Regions from separate parts of the Cellulosimicrobium sp. RS genome, predicted to be linked through region 3. Evidence: riboswitches for the same ligand, from Rfam matches in the RefSeq annotation. Region 3 holds a riboswitch; each other region holds the start of a gene.
What was found. Region 3 has a riboswitch for S-adenosylmethionine ahead of ACI769_RS05675 (ABC transporter substrate-binding protein). Riboswitches for the same ligand answer to the same signal wherever they lie in the genome.
Positions count from the first base shown of each region.

Region 1: it holds a riboswitch for S-adenosylmethionine, as region 3 does, so the genes downstream of both, ACI769_RS09455 (methylenetetrahydrofolate reductase) here and ACI769_RS05675 (ABC transporter substrate-binding protein) in region 3, are expected to answer to the same signal.
Region 2: it holds a riboswitch for S-adenosylmethionine, as region 3 does, so the genes downstream of both, ACI769_RS05500 (aminotransferase class V-fold PLP-dependent enzyme) here and ACI769_RS05675 (ABC transporter substrate-binding protein) in region 3, are expected to answer to the same signal.

Region 1 covers NZ_JBJXVU010000005.1:82,445-87,230, reverse strand. The annotation lists gene ACI769_RS09455 (methylenetetrahydrofolate reductase) at 20-1,081, opposite strand; SAM riboswitch class I at 1,087-1,189, opposite strand; gene ACI769_RS09450 (cation acetate symporter) at 1,401-2,924, opposite strand; gene ACI769_RS09445 (heavy metal transporter) at 2,921-3,373, opposite strand; gene ACI769_RS09440 (LytR/AlgR family response regulator transcription factor) at 3,370-4,176, opposite strand; gene ACI769_RS09435 (sensor histidine kinase) at 4,236-4,786, opposite strand, start outside.
Region 2 covers NZ_JBJXVU010000002.1:522,545-527,330, reverse strand. The annotation lists gene ACI769_RS05515 (GNAT family N-acetyltransferase) at 73-672, opposite strand; gene ACI769_RS05510 (CsbD family protein) at 765-938, shown strand; gene ACI769_RS05505 (GNAT family N-acetyltransferase) at 1,081-1,728, opposite strand; gene ACI769_RS05500 (aminotransferase class V-fold PLP-dependent enzyme) at 1,841-3,274, opposite strand; SAM riboswitch class IV at 3,308-3,423, opposite strand; gene ACI769_RS05495 (rhodanese-like domain-containing protein) at 3,725-4,216, shown strand; gene ACI769_RS05490 (O-succinylhomoserine sulfhydrylase) at 4,213-4,786, shown strand, end outside.
Region 3 covers NZ_JBJXVU010000003.1:16,607-21,392, reverse strand. The annotation lists gene ACI769_RS05675 (ABC transporter substrate-binding protein) at 1-1,347, opposite strand, end outside; SAM riboswitch class IV at 1,452-1,565, opposite strand; gene ACI769_RS05670 (contact-dependent growth inhibition system immunity protein) at 1,932-2,252, opposite strand; gene ACI769_RS05665 (LLM class flavin-dependent oxidoreductase) at 2,473-3,570, opposite strand; gene ACI769_RS05660 (LLM class flavin-dependent oxidoreductase) at 3,702-4,786, opposite strand, start outside.

The DNA.
Region 1 (4,786 bases), on a different contig from region 3:
TGCTGGTCCGGAGGACCGGTCAGACGGGCGCGCCGTGCGTGGCGGCGCTCGTCGTGGGCAGGGAGGTGCCGGTGACCCACGGCCCGCTGGCCAGGTCCGGGACGAGCGGGGCGGCGGCGGCGCTGGCGCCGCCCCCGGTCCCGCCCGACCCGCCGCCGAGGTGGACACCCTCGAGCAGGTCAAGAGCGGCGCGGTGCTTGTTGAACGTGTACACGTGCAGACCGGGCGTGCCCGCGTCGAGGACGCGCTGCGCGAGGTCGACCGAGTACGCGATCCCGTAGGCGTGCTGCGCCTCCGGGTCGGGCAGGGCGTCGAGCGCGTCCAGCAGGTGCTGGGGCGCGCGCACGCCCGTGAGCTCCTCGACGCGACGGAGCCGCGCGGGCTCCGTCGTGGGCAGCAGCCCGGCGAGGATGGGGATCGTCACGCCGGCCGCACGGGCCTCGGCGACGAAGTCGGTGTACGACGACGCGTCGTAGAAGAGCTGCGTGATCGCGAAGCTCGCGCCGGCCTGCTGCTTCTGCCAGAGGCGGCGCACCTCCTGGGCGCGCGTCGTGCCGGCGGCGGGGTTGCCGTCGCAGAACGTCGCGACGGCGATCGTCAGCGGCCGGGCCGCGCCGCGCAGCGCGACCGCCGGGTCGGACGCGCAGCGCGACGCCTCGACCTCGCGCAGCAGCGCGACGAGCTCGGTCGACGACCGGACGCCGTCGGGCGCGGGCTGCCAGTCCGGCTGGTCGCGCGGCGGGTCGCCCCGCAGCGCGAGGAAGCTCCGCACGCCCTCGTCGAGGAAGTCGGTGATGACCGACTCCACGTCCTCGCGCGACGCCCCGACGCACGTGAGGTGTGCGATCGGCAGCACGGGCGTGCCCTGGAGCAGGCGTCCGACGACCTGGCGCGCGGTCGCGCGGTCGGTGCCCGCGGCGCCGTACGTCACGGACACGAAGTCGGGGTGCGTCGCGACGAGACGGCGTGCCGTCTCCCAGAACTTCGGGGCCGCGTCCGGTCGGCGCGGGGGCATGAGCTCGAACGACACCGTCGGCCGAGGACGGCCCGGACGGTGCGCGAAGGATGCCTCTGAGGTCATGCGTCACTCCATCGACCCTGGCGTTAGCACCTTTGTCCTCGGGAGGCTTCCGTCGGCGGGTTGCTGCGGTGTCGTCGAGCCAGGACTCTCGACCGCTCTGGATGGTTGGCACGATCCTACGACCCATCCGACATGCGGTCGAGAGCGCCCGCCAGGTGAGATGCGGAGGGATCGGCCGGAGGCGTAGCGGCGCCCCGCGCTACGGATCTCAGGCTCTCTACGCTACGAATTTCAGGTTTCCTACGCTACAGATTTCAGGTGCTCGAGCGAGGTCCCAGACACCGACCATGGCGACGGGTCGGCGTCGGCCTCGCAGGTCTCAGGCCCTCCGGCGCTCGGGCACGTGCAGACGCCGGAGGAACCGGTCGGTGCGCAGCGGCGGGCCGCGCCGGTCGAGGAGAGACACGACGACGACGGTCGCCGTCGCGAGCGGGATGGTCCAGGCAGCGGGCTGGGCGAGCAGGGCGCGCACGATGCCGGGGACGCCGTCGGCCATGTCGCCGGACGGGCTCCCGTACCCCGCGGCGACGAGCGCGGACGACGCGAGCAGCGCCGTCGCGCACAGGACGGCCCCCACGACCATGCCCGCCACCGCGCCCCGCGCGGTGAGGCCGCGCCACCACACGCCGAGCAGGATGACGGGGGACAGGGCCGACGCCGCGAAGACGAACACCGTCCCGACGCTCGTCACGAGGCCCTGCGGGATGGTGACGAGCGCGAACGCGAGCGGGATGAGCGTGCACGCGACCGCGGACCAGCGGAAGGACCGCACGGTGCCGCCGAACAGGTCCTGGCTCACGACGCCCGCCAGCGCCACCACGAGCCCCGACGACGTCCCGAGGAACGCGGCGAACGCCCCGGCGACGACGAGCGCGGCGAGCAGCTCGCCGCCGAGCCCGGGCACGAGGCGGGTCGGCAGCGCGAGGACGACGGTGTCCGCGACGCCGGGCGCCGCGAGGTCGGGCGCGACGACCCGCGCCACGAGCCCGAGCGTGCTCGACACCATGTAGAACACGCTGATCATGACGAGCACGACCACGGTCGTGCGGCGGGCCGAGCCGCCGTCGGGCGAGGTGTAGAAGCGCACGAGGACGTGCGGCAGGCCGGTCGTGCCGAGCAGGAGGGCGAGCAGGAGCGAGACGGTCGCGTACGCGTCGAGGCCGCCCGGCCCGGCCTCGTGGGGGAACACGGCGGCGGGGTCGAACGTGACGACGGCGCCGCCGGGCTCGAACGCCCCGCCGAGCGCCATGAGCACGACGACGAGCGGCACCGCGAGCGCGGTGAGCTTGACCCAGAACTGGAACGCCTGGACGAACGTGATGGAGCGCATCCCGCCCGCGGCGACGACGGCGCTCACCACGACCGCGATCCCCACCGAGCCGACCCACGGCGGCACCGGGGCCACGCTCGTGATGACGAGCGCCGCCCCGTGGAGCTGCGGCACCACGTAGAGCCACCCGATGACGAGCACGAGCACGCTCGTCACGCGGCGCGCGACCACGGAGTCGAGCCGGGCGTGCACGAAGTCGGGGATCGTGTACGCGCCGCTGCGCCGCAGGGGGCCCGCGACGAACAGCAGGACGAGCAGGTAGCCCGCCGCGTACCCCACGGGGAACCAGAACGCCTCCGCGCCGGACAGCAGCACGAGGCCCGAGAGCCCGAGGAACGTGCCCGCGGACAGGTACTCGCCGCTGATCGCCGACGCGTTCCAGACCGGCCGCACGGTGCGCGACGCGACGAAGAAGTCGCTCGTGGTGCGCGAGATCCGCAGGCCGTAGAACCCGATGAGCCCGGTCGCGAGCAGGAGCAGCGCGATCGCGACGAGGGGCAGCGTGCTGGTCACGGCGCACCGCCGTCGTCGGGGCCGGGCTCGTCGGGCGCGCCCGCGCTCTCGGCGAGCGCGCGGTACCGGCGCTCGTTGCGCGCCGCCGCGACCGCGAAGACGACCGCGAACGCGACGATCACGGGGTAGAAGCCGTACGCGTGCACGAGCCACGGCAGCGGCACGCCGAGCACCACGACGTCGTCCAGCGCGGGCACGCCGCTCATCGTCACCGTGAGCAGCGTGACGACGGCGAGGAACGACGCCACGCACGCCAGCCCGAGCCGGAGCTGGGCCCGGACGAGCCCGCGCGTGTACGCGGTCGCGGCGTCGTCGGGCTCGCCAGCCCGCGCCGTGCCCGACGCCGCGCCGCCCCGCGGGGCGGTGCCCTCGCCGGGGCTCGGGCCCGCGGGGACGTCCGTGGACCGGACGCGCACGCGCGCGTCCCGACGCGGGTCGGTGCCCGTCACGGCGCGCCCCGGTGCGGCCCGAGGAGCGCCTCGCGGACCGCGGGCACCATGCGGCGGCTCACCGGGACCTCGTGCCCGGCGACGACGAGCGCGGGCTGCGCCCCGCCGAACCGCGCCGCGGTCACGGCCGCGCGGTCCACGAGGTACGACCGGTGCACGCGCAGGAACCCCGCGGGCGCCCACCGCTCCTCGAGGTCGGAGAGCGGCTCGCGCACGAGGAACTGCTCGGTGTCCGTCACGAGCCGGGAGTAGTCGCCCTGCGCCTGCACCCACCGCACCGCGCTGCGCCGGACGAGCCGCGTCGTCGTGCCGACCGTCACGACGAGCGTCTCGTCGGCCGGGGCGGCGCCTCCCGCCGGGCCACCGGCCGCGGGCGAGGGAGCGGCGGCGCTGGCGGGCGCTGCCGCGTCGGTCGCGGGGGCGCGCCCCGCCGCGGTGCGCTCCGCGACCCGCTCGACGACGCGGTCGACGGCCCGCGCGAGCCGCTCGCGCCGCACGGGCTTGAGCACGTAGTCGACGGCCTCGACGTCGAACGCCTCCAGCGCGCGCGCCTCGTCGGCGGTCACGAACACGACCGCCGGGCGGTCGGCGAACCGGGAGAGCGCGCGGGCGAGGTCGAGGCCGGTCAGCCCCGGCATGTGGATGTCGAGGAACGCCGCGTCCACCGTGCGCGACGAGAGCTCGCGCAGCGCCTCCGAGCCGCTCGCGACCCCGCGCACGGTGCGCACGCGCGGGTCGCGGCGGAGCAGGGCCACGAGCTCGTCGAGCACGGGCCGCTCGTCGTCGGCGACGAGCACGTCCAGCCCGACGGCGTCGCCCGCCCCGCCGGGGAGACCGCCGGCCGGAGCCGGGTCCGGGGTGGTCACGGCACGCTCACCTCCGTCTCGTGCAGCGGCTGCGACCGCGGGACGCGCAGCCGCACGAGCGTGCCCGAGCCGGGCGCGGTCTCGATGTCGAGCGCGTGGTCGTCGCCGTAGAGCTGGCGCACGCGGGTGTCGACGTTGCGCAGGCCCACGTGCGTCGTGTCGCGCGACGTGAGGAGCTCGCGCACGACGGCCGGGTCCATGCCGACGCCGTCGTCCTCGACCGTGATCTCCGTCTGGGTGCCCTCGTCGCGCGCGGTGATGACGATCGTGCCGCCGTGCTCGCGCGGCTCCAGGCCGTGGCGCACGGCGTTCTCGACGAGCGGCTGCACGGAGAGGAAGGGGATGACCGCCGTCAGCGACTCCGGCGCGATCTGCAGGGTGACGGCGAGGCGCTCGCCGAACCGGGCGCGCTCGAGCTCGACGTAGGAGTGGATCGAGCGCAGCTCGTCGGCGAGGGTCGTGAAGTCGCCGCGCCCGCGGAACGAGTAGCGCGTGAAGTCGGCGAAGTCGAGCACGAGGTCGCGCGCCCGCTCGGGGTCGGTGCTGA
Region 2 (4,786 bases), on a different contig from region 3:
CGTTCTCGAGCGCATGACGACACCTACCCCGTGCTCGACGCCGCGCAGGCTCGTGCTCGGAGCGCCGAAAGGTCAGGCCAGGCGGGCGAGCAGGCCGGCGCGGACGGTCGGCCACTCGTCGCGGAGGACCGAGAAGTAGGCGGTGTCCTGGCGGGAGCCGTCGGGCGCCACGCGGTGGCTGCGCAGGACGCCCTCCGCCACCGCGCCCAGGCGTCGGATCGCCCCGATGGACCGGCTGTTGCGGGCGTCGGCGCGGAGCGCGACGCGCGCGACCCCGAGGTCCTCGAACGCGTGCCGCAGCAGGAGGTACTTGCACGCCGGGTTCGTCGTCCCGCCCCACCACTCGCGCGCGTAGAACGTGGACCCGAGCTCGACCCGGCCCTGGGAGGGCACCCACTCGTAGAGCGACGTCGAGCCGCGGACCGCGGCGTCGGCGGTCGCGCCGTCCGCACCGGGAGCGCTGGAGGCGCCCAGGACCGCGAACGCGAGCCGGCCCGGCGCGGCGACCGCGTCGCGCACGTAGCCCTCCATCGCGTCCGTGCCGCGCGGGACGGCGCTGGACATGCCCGCCCAGATGCCGTCGTCGACGAGGGCGCCGAGCGCCGGCGCGTGGGTCGCGGCGAGCGGTTCGAGGCGGACGCCGAAGCCCTCGAGGACGGTGTCGTGGTGCACCCGCACATCCCACCACACCGCCGGTGCCCCGACCGCGTGCGAACCCGGCCGACCGTGGTTACGGTCGAGAGGTACCGACGAGAGGAGCACCCATGGGACTCGGAGACAAGGCCAAGCACGCCGCTGAAGAGGCGGGTGGCAAGCTCAAGGAAGGCGCGGGCAAGCTCACGGACAACGAGCGGCTCGAGGCCGAGGGCCAGGGCGACCAGGCCAAGGCCAACGTCAAGCAGGCGGGCGACGACGTCAAGGACGCGTTCGACCGCTGACGTGCTCCACCGTTCTGCCCACGAGGGCTCCGCTCCGGCGGGGCCCTCGTGGCGTCTCGGGACCGTTCGCCCGGGACGCCACGACCGGGATGCGACGACCAGGACGCGACGACCGGGGCGCGACGACCGGGAGCGGCGACGGTCAGGACGCGGCGAGCGGCCGGACGTCGGCCGACGGCGCCGGGGCGAGCACCGGCACGACGCGCGGGGCGGTGATCCGCGCGAGGAGGCCCACCTCGACCCCGGGCCACTCGGGCGCGAGGATCGAGAACAGCACGGAGTCGGCGCGCGTCCCGTCGGGCGCGGTGCGGTGGCCGCGCATGACGCCCTCCTCGTAGGCGCCGAGACGGCGCATGGCCCCGAGCGAGCGCTCGTTGCGCGTGTCGACGCGGAAGCCGACCCGGTGCACGTCCCACGTCTCGAACGCGTGGCGCAGCAGGAGCCACTTCGTCACGGGGTTGACGAGGCTCCCCCACGTGGTGCGCGCGTAGAACGTGCGGCCCACCTCGACGCGGCGGTCGACGAGCGACAGGTCGCGGAACGCGGTGCTGCCAAGCACGGCGCCGGGCGCGCCGTCGGGGTCGACGGCGCGCACGACGAAGCCCGTGAGGTCCGGGGCCGCGCGGGTCGCGGCCACGAGATCGGCCATCCCCGCGACCCCGTAGGGCAGGGGGATGCTCATCCCTGACCACATCGCCTCGTCGACGAGGCCGGCCAGCGTCTCAGCGTGCTCCAGGGCCAGCGGTTCCAGCCGGAAACCGTGCCCCGAGAGGACGACGTCGTGCAGCACAGCGCATATCAGAGCACACGCGGAACACCGCGCCAAGAGGGTCCGGCGACGCGGTGGACAACGCTCGGCGACGACCCGGTGAACAGGCTGCCGCGTCGGCCGCCGGTGACGGTCAGACGGCCGGTCCGCAGCCCGCCGCGTCGGCGAGGAAACCCGCCGCCGCGGTCGCGAAGAGCCCCTCCAGGCCGGACCCCGCGGGGACCGGGCGCGGGTCGTCCACGACGGCCCAGCAGCCGTCGACGACCTCGTACCGGGTGGTCGGTCCCTGCTCGACGTACGCGCGCACGGCCTCGACGAGGCGCACGACGTCCGCACCGGTCGTCCCGACGCCCACCGAGGCGCGGATCGCGCCCGCGTCGTAGCCGAGGCGCGCGAGCAGCGGGTGCGCGCAGAACCGGCCGTCGCGCACGCCGATGCCGTGCTCGGCCGAGAGGTAGGCGGCGACGAGGCCCGGGTCGTGGCCCTCGACGGCGAACGTCACGACGCCGACCGGGTCGACGGCGTCGTCCCACACGCGCACGACCCGGACACCCGGGACGGCCTCCAGGCCCGCGACGAGGGCCGCGCGGAGCGCCGCCTCGTGCGCGTGCAGGTCGGCCGGGTCGAGCGCGGCGAGCGCGTCGCACGCCGCCGCGAGCGCCGCGGCGCCCACCACGTTCGGCGAGCCGGCCTCGTGGCGTGCGGGCGCCGTCTGCCACTGCGTCCCGGTCACCGCGACCTGGCGCACGGCGCCGCCGCCCGCGAGGTAGGGGGTGCCCGCGTCGAGCCAGTCGCGCCGCCCGACGAGCGCCCCCGCGCCGAACGGCGCGTAGGTCTTGTGCCCCGAGAACGCGACGTAGTCGACACCCGACGCGGCGAGCGAGAACCCGCGGTGCGGGACGAGCTGCGCGCCGTCGAGCACGACGCGCGCCCCGGCGTCGTGCGCGGCGCGGACGACCTCGGCGACGGGCAGGGACTCGCCCGTGACGTTGGAGGCGCCGGTCACGGCGACGAGCGCGTACGGGAAGCGCGCGAGCTCGGTGCGCAGGCCCGAGAGCGTCTCCGCGACGGACGCGCCGCCCGCGAGGACCGTCGCGCCGCCGGCGCGCTGCCACGGCAGCAGGTTCGCGTGGTGCTCGACGTCGAGGACGAGCACGCGCCCGGGCGTGCCGTCCGGGTTCGCCGGGACGCAGCCCGCGAGCAGGTTGAGCGAGTCGGTCGTGTTGCGCGTGACGACCGTGACGTCGTCCTCGCGCGCGCCGACGAACGCGCCGATCGTGCGGCGCGACGCCTCGTAGAGCGCCGTGGAGACCTGCGACAGGTAGCCCGCGCCGCGGTGCACGCTCGCGTAGAGCGGCAGCACCTCGGTCACGCGGTCCGCGACCGAGCGCAGCGCCGGGGCCGACGCCGCGACGTCGAGGTTCGCGTACGGCACGCTGCGGCCGTCGACGAGCGGGACGAGCGTGTCCCCGCCGACGACGGGCAGGAGCGCGGGCGCGTCGACGAGCGCCGCGAGGTCAGGGGCCGGGGCGTCGGTGGGACACGAGACGTCCGCGAGAGCAGTCATGGCACAGTCCTCCAGGGTCGTCCGGGGAGAACCTCCCCGCGCTTGCCGCCCGCCGGTCGGCGTGCGGCCTGGTCGTCACCCGGGGCACCCCGCCGCGAGAGGAGGGTTGCCGGCCAGCAAACCGGGGTTTCGCGCTGGCACTCATGACCTGCGGACCAGGATGTCCGCGCGGACGGCGGCGTGTCAACCGGTGGTCACGGCGTCTCGGATGGCGGGACGCGGCGCTCCGCGTCATAAGCCCGCGCGTCGGAGCCACGCGACGTCGGGCACCTCCACCCCGGGCCGCTCCCCGAGACGGGCGTTCCGCACGTCGGACGCGTGGCGTACGATCCGAGCCAACCATCCGGAGCGGCCGAGTGACGTGGCACGTCGACGCCGCAGCAACCCCCCGGACCGCCTCGGCGGCCGGGCGCAGGGTGCTACTGCCACGATCGATGGAGGAGGACTCTCATGAGCGACCAGTCCCAGCAGGCGTCGGCACCCCGGCCGGCACCCCCCGAGGCGCGTCCCGCCGTCGGCTACGCCGGCGACCTCACCCCGCAGCAGGCGTGGGACCTGCTCGCGCACGACGAGCGCGCCGTGCTCGTGGACGTCCGCACCGAGGGCGAGTGGCGCACCATCGGCGTGCCCGACGCCACGGAGCTCGGCCGCGACGTCCTGTTCGACGAGTGGGTGACCCCGGCGGGCCCGAACCCGCGGTTCCTCGACCGGCTCGTCGAGGCAGGTCTGACGCCCGGCGACGAGCGTCCCGTCGTGTTCCTGTGCCGCTCGGGCCAGCGGTCGATCGGCGCGGCGCGCGCGGCCACGGCCGCCGGGCTCGGGCCGTCGTACAACGTGCTCGAGGGCTTCGAGGGCGCCCAGGGGTTCTCGGGCCTGCGGGACGTCGAGGGCTGGAAGGTCCGCGGGCTGCCCACCACGACGTTCGACGAGGCCGCCCGGTGAGCGCGGTCGTGCCCGGGAGCGTGCCCGGCGGCTCCGGCCGCAAGCCCCTGCCCGCGAGCGCCCGCCCCGCGACGCTCGCCGTGCGCGGCGGCCACGCGCGCACCGAGTTCCAGGAGACGTCCGAGGCGCTGTTCCTCACGCAGGGCTACACGTACGACCGCGCGGCCGACGCCGAGGCCGCGTTCAAGGGGGAGCTCGACCGGTTCGTCTACTCGCGCTACGGCAACCCGACCGTGCACACGTTCGAGGAGCGCCTGCGCCTCCTGGAGGGCGCGGAGGCGTGCTACGCGACGGCGTCCGGCATGTCCGCCGTGTTCACGGCGCTCGCCGCGCTGGTGCGGTCCGGGTCGCGCATCGTCGCGGCGCGCGCGCTCTTCGGGTCGAGCCTCGTCATCTTCGACGAGATCTTCGCGAAGTGGGGCGTGCGGACGGACTACGTCGACGGCCACGTGCTGTCGCAGTGGGAGGAGGCGCTGTCCACCCCCGCGGACGTCGTGTTCTTCGAGACGCCGTCCAACCCCATGCAGGACATCGTCGACGCGCGGCGCGTGAGCGAGCTCGCGCACGCCG
Region 3 (4,786 bases):
GTCGGAGCGCGTGAGGTTGTAGTAGTCGAAGTCGAAGTCGCCGCTCTCCTTGATCGCCTGCGACTCGGCGACGGTCACGTGCTGGAGCTGGAGGTCCACGCCGATCTGCGCGAGCTGCTGCTGGACCAGCTCGAGCGGCTCCGGCACCTGCCAGAACGTCACGGTCGTGGAGAGCTTCTGGCCGTCCTTCTCCCGCACGCCGTCGGCGCCCTCGACCCAGCCCGCGTCGTCGAGGATCTTCTTCGCGCCCTCGGGGTCGTAGGCGAGCTCGTCCGCGACGCTCTCGTAGAGCGGCGTCGAGTGCGACAGGACGCTCGTGGCCGGCTCGTCCTGCGCGCTGAGCACGGTGTCCGCGATCTGCTCGCGGTCGATGCCCTGGAGGATCGCCGTCCGCACGGCCTCGTCGCCCGCGAGCGGGCTCGACTCGTTGGGGAAGAGGTTGAACACGACGCCCGGGTTGGCGCGGTACTCGAGCCAGAACCCGTTCCCGTCGAACTGCGGGAGGTCGACGGTCGAGATCGCGGCCGTGGCGTCGATCTGCCCCGACTGCAGGCTGCCGCTGCGCACGCTCGCCTCGGGGATGACCTTGAACGTCACCGTGTCGAGGTAGGCCTCGCCCTGGTGGTCGCTCGCCTCCGAGCCCCACGCGTAGCCCGCGACCTTCTCGAGCACGATCTCCTGGTCCTGCGTGTACGACTTCACGGAGAACGGGCCGGAGCCGACGAACTTCCCGGCGCAGCGGTCCTCGACGCTCAGGTCGGCCGAGGACGGGGCGAGGAGGCCGAGCGAGAACGTCGACGTCGCCTGGAGGAACTGCGCGCTCGGCTCCGCGAAGTCCACCGTGAGGGTCTGCGGGTCGGTGACGGTCGTGCCCTCGTAGCCGACGAGGTACTGCGACCCGAGCGACGCCGTCGCACCGAGCGCGACGATCGCGTCGAAGTTCGTCTTCACCGACTCGGCGTCGATCGGCGTGCCGTCGGCGTACGTCGCGTCGTCGCGCAGGTGGAACGTGTAGCTCGACGCGTCGTCGTTCACCTCCCAGCTCTCCGCGAGCCACGGCAGGATCTCGCCCGACTCCGGGTCCTGCGCCGTGAGCGACGCGACGGTCTGGCGGGCCGCCGCGATGGCGTCGTTGTTGCCGACCTGCTGCGGGTCGATGCAGTGCGAGTCGACCGTGAGGGCGAACGTCAGGTCGCCGCCCGTCACGGGCTCGCCGGACGGGCTGGGCGACCCGTCGCCGTCGGACGCGCCGGAGCCGCCGCCCGCGCACGCGCTGAGCAGGAGGCCCGTCGCGGCGGCCGCCGCGGCGACGGTCAGGGACCGGCGTCGGTGAGGTGTGGGGATCATGTCGTGCTGCTCTCCTCGTGTGCCGGCTGAGGACCGGCGGTCGTCCGGCGCCGGTGGTCGTCCGCGGCGGGCCCAGGGCCGGCGCGGCGGGGGTGCCCACCGGGGTGCCGTGCTTACCGCGCCGCGGGAGCGGCGCGGTCAGGTCGTTCCCGGAGCACCCCGTCACGTCGAAGGGTTGCTGGTCAGCGAGCCGGGCCTACGTGCTGACGCTCGTCACCTGGGAGCAGGAAAGACAATCTCGACCGGTTGAGTCAAGTATCGAGACGGCCGTCCCGCCAGACGGACGGTTGTTTCCGCCGAGACGACGCGAGTCGCGGCCGTCTCGCGTGTCACCGCGCCGGGAAGGGCGACTCGGGAGGTGGGGTGGCGCCACGGACCGGGCGCGCTCGGACGGGCGCCCGACCTGCGGCAGCACGGACCGCCGCGACGCCACCGACAGCGAAGCGCGCGCCACGGGCGTCGACAGCGACGTCGTCGACGCCCGGACGTGCGCCGGCACGCCGAGCACGACGCGCCACCGGAGCCGTCGCGATCAGGCCCGCCGACCGTAGCCGGCACGCGAGAGACCGAGAGAGCGAAACTCCTCAGGGACCGTCAAGATCTGATGCGGTGATTCTCGCCGTCACTTCTCCCCGGACCACGAGGAGCCAGTCGCGCAGCGGCATTCCCACGGCCTCGCGATAGAGCTCGGCATGAAGCCGGCCGTTGATCCACTCGACGACCTGCTCGTCGGAACGGTAGCGGTCCAGGGTGCTGTCGATCTCGTCGACGAGTCCGTCGTACCTGCTGGGGCCGACCAGGTCCAGGAAACGCGCCAGAGCACCTGCGGGACTCCCGTAGTCCTCTTCCCAGTCCTGGTGGAAGAACGAGCCGAAGAACGCGTCGAGCGAGTAGTGGGTCGTCATGGCGCACCTCGCGGAGGGGTCGTCGCGTCAAGGAAGGGCGGCGTGAGTGCGAGAGCCTGCGTCGAGACCGGAGCTGCGCCCGGGACGCGACGCTACACCGTCGGCCTCTTCAGCAGGGGTGTTCTCAGCCTGCCGCCGGGCCCGCAGCGCAGCCTCCTCCATCATCCGCGCCGCCCAGCTCGAGGAAGAGCGAACCGGCCGTGGCGTCGAGGATGCCTCGTCAGGCCGCCGTGAACCCCGCCGCGCGGCGGGCGTCGGCCGGGCTCCACAGGTCCGTCTTCACCTCGGCCTGCACGACGGGCACGACCTCCTCCGCGAACCGGCGCAGCACGTCCTCCTGCTGCGCCGCGGGGATCAGGTGGTTCACCGAGACGGACTGCAGGTCGTGCCGGTACGAGGCGTGGTAGTCGAGGATCTTCTCCGCCACGCGCTCCGGCGACCCCACGAGCGCGGGCCCGCGCTCGACGGCGTCCTCGACCGTCCGGAAGCTCGGTGCCTTCCCGACGGCGTCGGGCCCGTACCCCCGGCGCGCCGCCGCCGCGACCTGGCCCTCGTAGATCGGGCGGTACTGCTCGATCGCCTCCTCCGTCGTGTCGGCGAGGAACAGCCCGCCCGAGCCCGACCCGACGAACCCGTACGCCGGGTCGTGCCCGTGCGCCGCGTACTGCTCGCGGAAGCGGTCGATGAGCACCTGGTAGTTCTCGCGCGGCTGCAACGCGTTGGCGCTGACGATCGGGTCCCCGTACCGGGCCGCGAGGTCCACCGCGAAGCGCGACGTCGCCGACCCGTGCCAGATCCGGAACGGCCCGGCGAACGGTCGCGGCAGCGTCGTCGCGTGCTCCAGCGCGTGGCGGTGCCGCCCGCTCCAGCTGACGTCCTCCTCCGACAGCAGCAGGCGCAGCAGCTCGTAGTTCTCCTGGAGGTACTCGTACTGCTTGTCGAGGTCCAGCCCGAGCAGCGGGTACTGCAGCACCTCGTTGCCCTTGCCGATGACGATCTCCAGCCGCCCGCGGCTCAGCTGGTCGACCGTCGCGAGGTCCTCGGCGACGCGGATCGGGTCGAGCAGGGACAGCACCGTGACGCCCGTGCTCAGCAGGATGCGCGACGTCCGCGCCGCGACCGCGCCGAGGATCACCGTCGGCGCCGACGACAGCACCTCTCCCGCGTGCCGCTCCCCCACCGCGAACGAGTCGAACCCGAGCTCCTCCGCCAGCACCGCCGTCTCGACGACCCGGTTCAACCGGTCGGACGGCGCGACCGCCTCCCCGGTCACGGGGTGGGGCGGGTTGAACACGATGTCGAGTACCTGGAACCGCACGTCCTTCTCCTTGTTGTTCGTCGTCGTCCGGGGGGCCGGTACCGGCGCGTTCGGCAGCTCCGGCCGTGATCGGCACCCGCAGGTGCCGAATCCGACCGGAGCTGCCGAAGCGGGGCGGGGTTGCCGATCTCTCAGGCCGCGGCGGCCTCGGCGGCGGCGGCGTCGCGCTTCGCGACCTCCTCGCGGACGAGGGGGATGACGTAGCGACCGAAGTCGACCGCGTCGTCGAGCAGGTCGTAGCCGCGCGCGGAGATGACGCGGACGCCGAGGTCGTAGTAGGCGAGGAGCGCCTCGGCGACCTGCTCGGGCGTGCCGACGAGCGAGTTGGAGTTGCCGGCGCCGCCGGTGGCCTTCGCGGTCGCGGTCCACAGCGCGGTGTCGAAGCGCTCGCCCTGGGCGGCGATCTCGAGCAGCCGCTGAGAGCCCGCGTTCTCGGGCTTGTCGATCGGGTGCCGACGGCTGAGCTGTCCCCCGGCGGCGGCCTTGCGCGCCTCGATCCGGTCGAGGATGCGGTGCGCCTTCTCCCAGGCGAGCTCCTCGGTCGGCGCGACGATCGGCCGGAACGCGGCGTGGATGCGGGGCGGCGTCGCACGACCCGCAGCGGCGGCCTCGGCGTGCACGCGCGCGATCTGCTCGGCGGTGCGGTCGAGCGGCTCGCCCCAGACGGCGTAGATGTCGGCCTCGGTCGCGCCGACGCGGAACGCGGCGTCCGACGACCCGCCGAACGAGATGGTCGGGCTGCGGCCCTCGAACGGCTTGGCGTCGAGCACGAAGTCGTCGAAGTCGTAGAACGGCCCGTGGTGGTCGAACGGCTCGGCGCTCGACCAGGCCTGCTTGACGATCCGGATGTACTCGTGGGTGCGCGCGTACCGCTCGTCCTTGGTCAGCGTGTCGCCCTCGCGGCCCTGCTCGTGGTCGTTGCCACCGGTGATGAAGTGGACGGAGAGCCGCCCGCCGGAGAGCTGGTCGAGCGTCGCGAACGTCTTGGCGGCGTACGTCGGGTAGGACACGTTGGGCCGGTGCGCGAGCAGCAGCTCGATCGACTGCAGGCGCGCGGCGGTGTAGGCGGCGAGCGCGGCGGGCTCGGGGCCGGAGGAGCCGTACGCGAAGAGGACGCGCGTCCAGCCGTTGTCCTCGTGCGCGCGCACGAGGCGCTCGAGGTAGGCGGGGTCGAACGCGGCGGTGGTGCGCTCGGTGGTCTCCGAGGCGTCGTTGG